Linked DNA regions of Mangrovibacterium diazotrophicum. The protein of the gene in region 1 binds, or shares a complex with, the protein of each later gene. Links are inferred from orthologs where the notes say so. Each region holds a gene or a part of one and is shown on either strand. Other genes may lie near its edges.

Evidence for each region. Proteins that work in one complex are often made in the same cells at the same time.
Region 2: the proteins of pheT (region 1) and pheS are in contact, whole or in part, in a crystal structure (PDB 6P24), measured with the Escherichia coli proteins. The link is inferred for Mangrovibacterium diazotrophicum from one-to-one orthologs.

What each region holds. Positions count from the first base shown.
Region 1 is NZ_RAPN01000004.1:56,242-61,218, forward strand. Bases 834-3,880 are described here. They hold pheT (phenylalanine--tRNA ligase subunit beta), read right to left. Parts: upstream 3,561-3,880; coding sequence 1,107-3,560; downstream 834-1,106. Other genes in these bases: BC643_RS19910 (DMT family transporter), read right to left, coding at 834-1,019; BC643_RS19920 (ATP-binding protein), read right to left, coding at 3,798-3,880. Outside these bases: more of BC643_RS19910, read right to left, coding at 108-833; more of BC643_RS19920, read right to left, coding at 3,881-4,977.
Region 2 is NZ_RAPN01000001.1:3,370,362-3,375,123, reverse strand. What follows is about bases 1,140-3,971. They hold pheS (phenylalanine--tRNA ligase subunit alpha), read left to right. Parts: upstream 1,140-1,961; coding sequence 1,962-2,981; downstream 2,982-3,971. Other genes in these bases: BC643_RS13265 (HAD hydrolase-like protein), read right to left, coding at 3,610-3,971; BC643_RS13270 (hypothetical protein), read left to right, coding at 3,119-3,613; BC643_RS13280 (peptidylprolyl isomerase), read left to right, coding at 1,140-1,893. Outside these bases: BC643_RS13285 (peptidylprolyl isomerase), read left to right, coding at 1-568; more of BC643_RS13280, read left to right, coding at 565-1,139; more of BC643_RS13265, read right to left, coding at 3,972-4,260; BC643_RS13255 (phosphotransferase), read left to right, coding at 4,684-4,762.

The sequences.
Region 1 (4,977 bases):
TTGTTGGATTGCAGTAAAAGGGCTAAAACTGTGGCATTTATTCCACAGTTGCCCAAATGTTGATTCTCAAAATGAGAACGCCAATATCAAAACAGGCAGAATTTGGCTTAATTTTTCTTGCTTTTCGAGGGCTTTTTGATGACCATGATTGCCCCTGTAAGTATGATGAATGCTCCGATTATCGACAAAAAGGAGAAGCTTTCACCTTCGATCCAACTAACTTGCAACTCGGTTAAAATTGCCATTGTTGCAAAGGTAATTGTCGGGTTTAAAAGAAGGATAATACTTACTTTGTTCGCCTGAGCATATTTTAAGGCTAATGCTAGAGAACCGTAGGCAATCAGTGTGTTTAATCCCAGGAAAATAAGCAGGAGCCACCATTGGAAACTCAGTCCCGAAAAGTTATCGAAATTCACAAAAGGCAGGTAGGCCAACACCGGGAATCCGAACAGGAAAAGATTGAGCGTTTCGGTGGAATAGCTATTGACGAGTTTTTTTTGCATGACGGCATAGACCACCCACGAAACCGCAGCACTGATGGCAAACAACACGCCAATGTTGTAGCGACTCTGTTGTCCAAGCATTTGTTGTAGTTGCTGACTGTAAAACACGAAAAATCCGGTTGTTGCCAATGCAAATCCAAACAGTTGAATTCGGCGCAATTTTTCTTTGAAAAAAATGATGCCCGCAAAAGCCAGCAGAACCGGTCCTAGTTGCGCGATGAGTTGTGCGTTACTGGGCGAGGTGTAGTTCACAGCCTGCATGAACCCGATGTAGTTCCAGGCGAGGCCCAACGCTGCAAAAATCAGCCAGAGTGGCGGACGGTAAAGGATCTTCAATTCGCGCGGCTTCTTGACTAAATGCCAGGCAAACAAAACGGAAAAAGCCACGGTAAAGCGAAACCAAACGATGGTTTGCGGTTCGACTTTTTGAACGGCAATTTTCAGGAAAATGGCCAAAAATCCCCAGAATAGTGCAGTGATGCACGCAAATAGAATTCCTTTTTGATTGTTTGTCATGCCGGTATTTCGAATTGATTGTTTTGAAGGATTCCCTTTCTGGAATCAAAAAAAGCCACCGGCTTAACCGATGGCTTTTGGAAGTTCTTATCGGAGTGTTGCTCCAAGCTCCCGGTCGAAGGCTTGGATCAGCTTTTCCATTATTTTTTCAATTTGTTTTTCGTTAAGGGTCTTTTCGTCGTCTCTCAAAATGAAACTAACGGCATAAGACTTCTTGCCCTCCGGAACACCCTTGCCTTCGTATACGTCGAACAGGTCGACTGAGCGAAGCAGTTTGCGTTCCATTTTATTTGCCAAATCGCTGATTTCTTTGAAACGAACAGTTTTGTCGATCAGCAAAGCGAGGTCGCGGCGAACTTCCGGATATTTCGGTAGTTCAGCAAATGTAGTCTTGCTGTTTTTCTGTTCAAGGATCAGGTTGTCCATCAAAATGTCGGCGAAATAAACTGGGCTTTCAATGTCGAACTCTTTCTGAAGTTTACGTGCAACGACTCCAAATTCAACAATTTTTCGTCCGCTGTAAGTTGAATAAATCAAACCTTCAGCAATCAGGTCGTTGCTGAAATCATCAACTTTCAAACGATCAGTTGTCAGACCAAATTTAAGCAGCAGGTTTTCAACATATGATTTCAGTTGGAAGAAGGTGCTCGGACTTTGAACCAACGCCCAGCTTTCGCGTTCTTTTTGTCCCGAAACGAACAGCGCCAGGTGTTCTTCTTCTTTGTAATTTTTCAATGGATTGTCGATCAGCTCGCTACCTGTTTTGAAATAGCAGTTACCGAATTCGTACAAACGCAAGTCTTGATTTTTGCGGTTCGCATTGTAAGCAACCGCTTCCAAACCACCGAAAAGCAGGTTCTGACGCATCGCATTCAGGTCAGCACTCAACGGATTGAACAGCTTAACGGTGCTATCAGCTGATAAGCTTTCGCGGTTCTCGTAATAACCAGCTTTGGTCAGCGAGTTCGACCAAATTTCGTTGAAGCCCAGAGCGGTCAACATGTCAGCTGCAATGTTCCGGATTTTTACCGGGTCGGGTTTTACTGAATATTGCAACGACGCATTTACTTGTGTTGGGATTTCAACATTGTTGTAGCCGTAAATACGAAGAATTTCTTCCACAACATCGGCTTCGCGTTTCACATCAACGCGGTATGGAGGCACTGCTAATGAAAGTCCAGTTTCTGTTTCACTCACCACTTTGATTTCCAAAGATGCCAGGATGCGTTTGATCAACTCAGCACCAAGGTCTTTGCCAATCAGACGTTTGATGTTGGCAAAAGTCACGTCCACCGAAAAATCTTCGATTGGAGTGGGGTAGATGTCGATGATCTCGCTGGAAATCTTTCCGCCGGCGATCTCTTTGATCAACATTGCCGCACGTTTCAATGCGAAAATCACATTGTTCGGATCTGTTCCGCGTTCGAAACGGAAAGAAGCGTCAGTGCTCAAGCCAAAGCGACGAGCGGTTTTACGAATGAAAACCGGATCGAAACAAGCCGATTCCAGGAAAATATTTTTGGTTGAATCTTTTACGCCCGATTTGATTCCGCCGAAAACACCACCAATACACATGGCTTCTTCGGTATTGCAGATCATCAAATCATCTTCGTGCAATTCGCGTTCAACTTCATCTAATGTCACAAATTTAGTTCCGGCCGGCATGGTTTTCACAAGTACTTTGCCACCAGTTATTTCGTCGGCGTCGAAAGCGTGCAACGGCTGGCCACATTCAAACAGTACATAGTTCGTAATGTCAACTACGTTGTTGATCGGAGACAAGCCAATTGCTTTCAGCCTGTTTTGAAGCCATTCCGGAGATTCTTTAATTTCCACGCCACTAATGGTTACTCCGCTGTATCGCGGGCAAGCTTCGGGATTGACTACCTCGATTGGGATCGTCAGTGAGTTATCATCAACCTGAAACCCATCAACCGAAGGCTTTTTGTAGGCGATTTCCTGTTCTTTGCTCAGGAATGCAGCCAAATCGCGCGCAACTCCGATATGCGACGAACCATCAACCCGGTTTGGAGTCAGGTCAACCTCGATGGAATAGTCTGATTCGACATTGAAATATTCGCTAGCCGGTGTACCGACAACAGCCTCTTCCGGTAAAACCATAATGCCGTCGTGACCGGTTCCCAAACCGATTTCGTCTTCAGCACAAATCATACCCTCAGAAACCTCACCGCGTATTTTCGATTTTTTGATTGTGAATTCGTTATCGCCATCATACAAGGTCGTTCCAACGGTGGCAACCACAACTTTTTGCCCGGCGGCAACGTTTGGTGCACCGCAAACGATTGGAAGAATTTCACCAGTGCCAACATCAACAGTCGTTTTGCTCAAATGATCCGAATTCGGATGTTTCTCGCAAGTCACCACGTGCCCGATCACAAGCCCGCGTAAACCACCTTTGATGCTTTCAACTTCTTCAATACTGCCAACTTCCAGACCTGTTTGCGTCAGGATGCTTTCCAGATCTTCCGGGCGAAGGTCAATATCGATGTAATCTTTTAACCACTTGTATGAGATATTCATAATCTTGTTTTTATGCTGAAGTTCTTCAGTTTATTTTGAATGAACTGAATCGAGCGCCCAGGCTCTTTTCAAAGTCCGACAAAAGTAAACATTTTTTAGGCTGACACAAAGGTGGAAAGGGAATATTGGAAATGAAAATAAGGTTGATAAAACAGCTTTTCGAAAATAAGAAACAGACAAAGCGATTGGTTGAATAAAGTAGCGGCCTTGTTTAGTCGATTAATATCGGTGGAAAGCTCAGGCGGTCGTTTTATTTGAGCAGGAGCCGGAACCGTTTCCTTTTGAACGAATGGCTTTGTTGATGGCTTCGAATAACAACTGCGTATCAATTGGTTTCGACAGAACCTCGACGCAGCCCGCTTTTAGCGCTTTTTCTTTTTCGGACAAAAATGAGTGTGAAACCAAACCAATGATGGCGCAGCGGCAACATCTTTGGGTCATTTCCTTGATCATTTTCAAACTCGTATCGGTGTAAGCTTTGATGTTGAACAGGATGACATTCAGGAAGCAACTGTCGCCCATGTAGGCCAACGCTTCGAGGTCGTTGCCGGTTGTTAAAACGTTGGCGTTTGTTTTAACGAGCAGGTTTTTAATCAGGAACGAACTGTTCGGGTCATCATCAACCAGCAAAAAACGGTAATTCGAATAATTGGGGATTGGTGAAAGGTAAGTTGCATTAATTTTCGGGTGCCGAACCGTTTCGACTTCAACCGGTATTGTAACGGTGAAGGTGCTGCCATTACCTTTCAGTGATTTCAACTCGATTTGACCGCCCATAATTTGAACCAGGTTTTTGCAGATAGCTAAACCAATGCCAATTCCATGGAAACGACGGGTAGTTGTATCTTCACCCTGTCGGAAGAATTCGAAAATCAGGTCACGCTGGGCTCGCGGAACCCCAATCCCATCGTCTTTGACCGATAAAATTAATTGCCCGTCTTTCAACGAAAGACCATATTCAATAATTCCTTTTTGGGTGAATTTGACCGCATTCCGAAACAGGTTAATCAGAATCTGGTTGATTTTGTTTTTGTCGGTGACGATACTTTGCGTCATGAATTCTGGATCCGGATGGCACTGCAGCTGAATGTCCTTCTCCCGATTCAGTGTCGCCAATATTTCGATCATATACGATTTGTGCTGCACAAAAAGATCGAGTCCGCGAATCGCTTCCTGTCTGACCTTTACATCTTCCTTGTTGCCGATTGCCAGGCTTAAAACATCTTCAACAATCTGCAGCAGGTTTCGTCCGCTGTCGTAAATTTTACTGGCATAAAGCTCATTCTGGTCTTGCGAAATAGCTCCGCTTTTGATCAGGTCGCTGAATCCTAATATGTGGTGAAGTGGCGTTCGCAACTCGTGGTTCATGGTTGCCATAAAAGCCGATTTTAACCGGTTGCTTTCCTCCGCTTTTTCC
Region 2 (4,762 bases), on another replicon or contig:
CGCACCTCCCGGAAAACGAATTGGTTACGGGTCACCCGATCACACGGTAGATGATGAAATTGTACCTGGACATATTCACAAAAAAGGAGCCCTCTGCGCCCCTCGTCAGCCCGATGAAGTCAATCCGTTTAAACAGTCGGATATTTCGCAGTTTTACGTTGTGAAAGGCCAGGTTTTTACTGAAGGTGAACTGGACACCATGGAAATGGCCGTGAATCGTCCCATCCGGAAAAAAATTATCAAAGAAGTTTACACGCCCGAAATCAAGGCGCAGCTTAAACAACTGAAGGAGGAAAACAAGGTTGACGAGTTTCGTGAAATTGCCGACCGGGTGAAAAGCGACATCAATGCTAAAATGGCGCTCAACCCAAATGTATTGGAATTCAACGAGCAACAACGAAAGGCCTATACAACCGTTGGTGGTTACCCCGATCTGGATGGCAAATACACCATCTTTGGAGAATGCATCTCTGGTTTCGATGTGATTGATAAAATTGCCGAACTGAAAGTTGACGAAAACAATCGCCCACTGACCGACGTGAAAATCACCGTTAAAATCATCCAATGATCGTTTTGAAAAGAATATATGTTCTTATTGCACTGGCAACGCTCGCCGCCTGCTCTTCAGGCCCTCAAAAGGCAGATGAAAAGGCGAATCCGGAAACACCAGCCACAAAAACCAAGAGCCAGGTCGACTACCTGCAGTATGTTCCTTCGATTGTTCAAATTGAAAGCTTCGACCAATCACGGTTCCTCGAAAGTGAAACTGCTTTCTTCGTGGATAGCAACCTGATCGCCAGTCGGCTTACTCCCGTCATTGAAGCCACGAACGCAGTTATTGTTCCCTGGGATGAAGAAAAGAAATACAAGATTGAGGGCTTTGTTGCCGTCGACCGGATCAACGACCTGGTTTTGCTGAAAGTGAAGGGAATCCATCGGGCCGCAATTCCGCTCGAAAATAACACTGCTCCGAGCCTGCAAAAAAGCATCTACCTCACCAAGCCGCAGGGAAATGCGCTTCCGCTGCACAACGGAAAAGTCACCAAACACGGCAATGTTGCTGGCTCCATGCGCTACCTGGTTACAAACCAATTCCGCTCCAAAACTTACGGTACGCCTGTTTTTATCGGTGAAAAATGCATCGGGTTGGGTTACGCCGACGTGATTGATTACGAAAACCAGAACCTCGTGATTCCCTCCGACCTCGTCCTCGCAATGATGGCGAAAGCCAACACTACACCGCAACCATTGGATCAGCTGAAATCTTCGGCTGACCGGGCAACAAGCGAGGCGAATAAAAAAATAAAGGGCTTGCTGATTGAAACTGACATGGGCAACATCAGGATCCGCCTCTACAACGAAACTCCGGAGTACCGTGATAATTTCATCGCCCTGGTAAAAGAAAACTATTACGACAGCCTGCTCATCCATCGCGTGATCAAAGGATTCTGCATCCAAAGTGGTGCCGCCGACACGCGCTATGCCGGTAAAACCGATGTCGTCGGGTGGAAAGGCCCCGGCTACACACTCCCGGCCCATGTTGTGTCCGGCTTGTTTCACAAACGGGGTGTGATTGGTTCTCCTCGAAAACCGGATCGCGGGAACAGCAAGCGCCGCTCCGATGGCTCTCAATTCTACATCGTAACCGGCCGAAAATATTCCGACCTCGAACTGGATGAAATATCCAAAGAAACGGGTTACAAATTCACTCCAGAACAACGCCGGATGTACAAAACCATTGGCGGTGCGCCACACATTGATGGCAGTTATACCATTTTCGGCGAAGTGACCGAAGGAATGGATGTAGCCGACAAAATTAATGCAGTCGCCGTCGATAGCGACTTCCGGCCACTCGAAGACATTCGCGTGCGTCGAATCACAATCATCAAATAAATCAGCAATCGTTTAATTATTCTAACTTCAATAATTATCTTTGCGCCTTCATTCAACAGCATACGAAGATGTTAGACAAAATCAAGCAATTAAAGGAAGAAATCGAGAATATCAGCGTTTCTGCGAAACAGGAAGTTGAAGAACTTCGCATCAAATACATCAGTAAAAAAGGGTTGATCAGTCAACTTTTTGCTGATTTCAAAAACGTGGAAGCTGAGCAAAAAAAGGCTGTTGGACAAGCGATTAACGAACTGAAAGAATTTGCTTTAAACAAGATAAACGAACTGAAAGAGAATTTCGAAGCGGCGGAACAAACCGGTGGAAAAACCGATTTGACCATGCCTGCCGAGCCATTGCGTGTTGGTTCCCGTCATCCCCTTTCAATCGTTCGTAACGAGATCATCGAGATCTTTGCCCGCCTAGGTTTCACGGTTGCTGAAGGACCTGAAATTGAAGACGACTGGCACGTATTTTCTGCTTTGAACTTCCCGCCGGAACACCCGGCCCGCGATATGCAGGATACTTTCTTCATTCAGAAAGATCCGGATGTTTTGTTGCGCACCCACACTTCGAGTGTGCAGGTTCGCGTGATGGAGAAAACACAGCCGCCAATCCGCGCTATTTTCCCGGGACGCGTTTTCCGCAACGAAGCCATTTCAGCCCGTGCGCACTGTATTTTCCACCAAATTGAAGGTTTGTATGTTGACGAAAACGTATCGTTTGCCGACCTGAAACAAACCTTGCTTTATTTCTCACGCGAGCTGTTTGGCGAAAAAACACAAATCCGTCTGCGCCCTTCCTACTTCCCGTTCACCGAGCCATCTGCCGAAATGGATGTGAGCTGCTCGATCTGTGGCGGAAAAGGCTGTAACGTGTGTAAATACACCGGCTGGCTCGAAATTTTGGGTTGCGGTATGGTCGATCCGAATGTTTTGGATCTTTGCGGTATCGACTCAAAAAAATACACCGGATTTGCATTCGGAATGGGTATCGAACGGATTACCATGCTGAAATACGGAATCAAAGACATTCGCCACTTCTTCGAAAACGATGTCCGTTTCCTGCGTCAATTCCAATCTACAATTTAGAATAGCGCTTCACAACATTCGAGAAAAACGGCCGTTACTAATCTCTGAAAGAGAGAATTCTGCGCTGCAAATTTGCGGTATTTAAACTTTTTTGTTAATTGCAGCAGGAATGTTTTTGTGACTTATGAAATAACGGTATGGAAGTAGTTTTCTATTTTGGGACCGCTGTACTTTACAGCATTTTTGCTGCGTACACCTCTGCGTATTTTGCAGCAACTCAGTATTGGGGTTTAAAGTTGACGTACACCAAATCGACCATCGATAACTTGGTGGCTAATGACAAAATCAACCATTACATGCAAACCATTAATGTGAATGGCTTGCAGAAGGCGATCACCACCAGGCGCCAAAAATTGAAATGGTACTTCCGTTTTTCCTTGAATTTCCCCCTGTTTTTGGTTGGAGCGCTATTATTCGAATGGTACATTCCGTTTTTAACCCTGCTCGGTGTTTTGTTCCTGAAAAATACAATCCGCCAGTTTCTGCCTCCGGCCAATTCTACAACCTATCTACAGAAGATTATTCGCGATTTGGAGGAACAATCGGTTCATTTCGAAAATCGCCTTCAGATGGAGGAAAAAGAAGCGTCAGACTTCTTTGTGCAGCAATTGCGATTGAAAGAAAGCGCTTAACCCAACAGTATTTCAGTTAGATCATCCACGTCGTCTGCAAAATAGTCGGGCTCCATTTGTTTCAGCTCTGCTGAATCGCCAAATCCGTAATCAACGGCAATCGTGGTCAGCTCGTTGGCTTTCCCGCCAACAACATCAAATTTGGTATCACCGATCATCGCAATCGCATGCGACGATTTCAACCGGTTTCGATCCATGAGGTTTGTGATTAACTCGGCCTTGGTTTGCAGCTCACTACCTTCGGCACCCTCTGTATCGTCGAAGTATCGGTCCAATTCAAAATGCCTTAAAATCGTCGACAGGAAAACCTCGTGTTTCGAGGTGGCAACATATAATTTTACCCCCTGCTCCACCAACTCTTCCAGCAAAAGTTTAAGCCCGGCATAAACTTCACCTTCATACATTCCGCGTTCACCGTAGTATTCACGAAACAAACGTGAACTAATTTCGATTTGCTTTTCGTTGAAGCCCAAAACCTCCTTCATCCCTTGCTGAATAGGCGGACCAATTAACCGATCGATAATTTCATCCGGGTCGTGATCCAGTCCCATCTGCTTTAAAACAAAGCGAAGTGCATTCAGCAAACCCGGTTTTGAGTTTATCAATGTACCGTCGAGATCGAAAATAAGATGTGTGAAATTGGCCATGTGCAAATCTTTCAGACAAAGAAAATGGAAAAATTGCTCTCCGTAAAACGAAACTCACACTCTTTCCCAAATAATCGCTTTTGTATTGGAGATTCAGCATCTGCAAAGGCCAAAAATGAAAATCATCAAATCATTTCAAACGAAACAATTAACAAAACTCACATTAATCGAATCCAGACGCACAATACTGCAAGCCACAAGTTCGTTTAGTCTAACAATCAGAGACAAAAACAACGACAATCTCAACCTAACCTCTACCCAATACGTATTTTCCAACGCTCAAAGCAGATTTCTTCAAGGCTTCGATACAGCAATGTAACTTCGAGGTTATGAAACAAAAATTTTACAGGTGTTTATCAGTAAAATACAATTGGAAATATAACTTTACAGACATACGAAAACCTATTTTAAAAGCAATTATTCATGAACGATCATTTTCTCTCAACACTCAAGCAGGTAACAGGGACCGAAGATTTGGGACGAACTGAGAACATTCAGAATC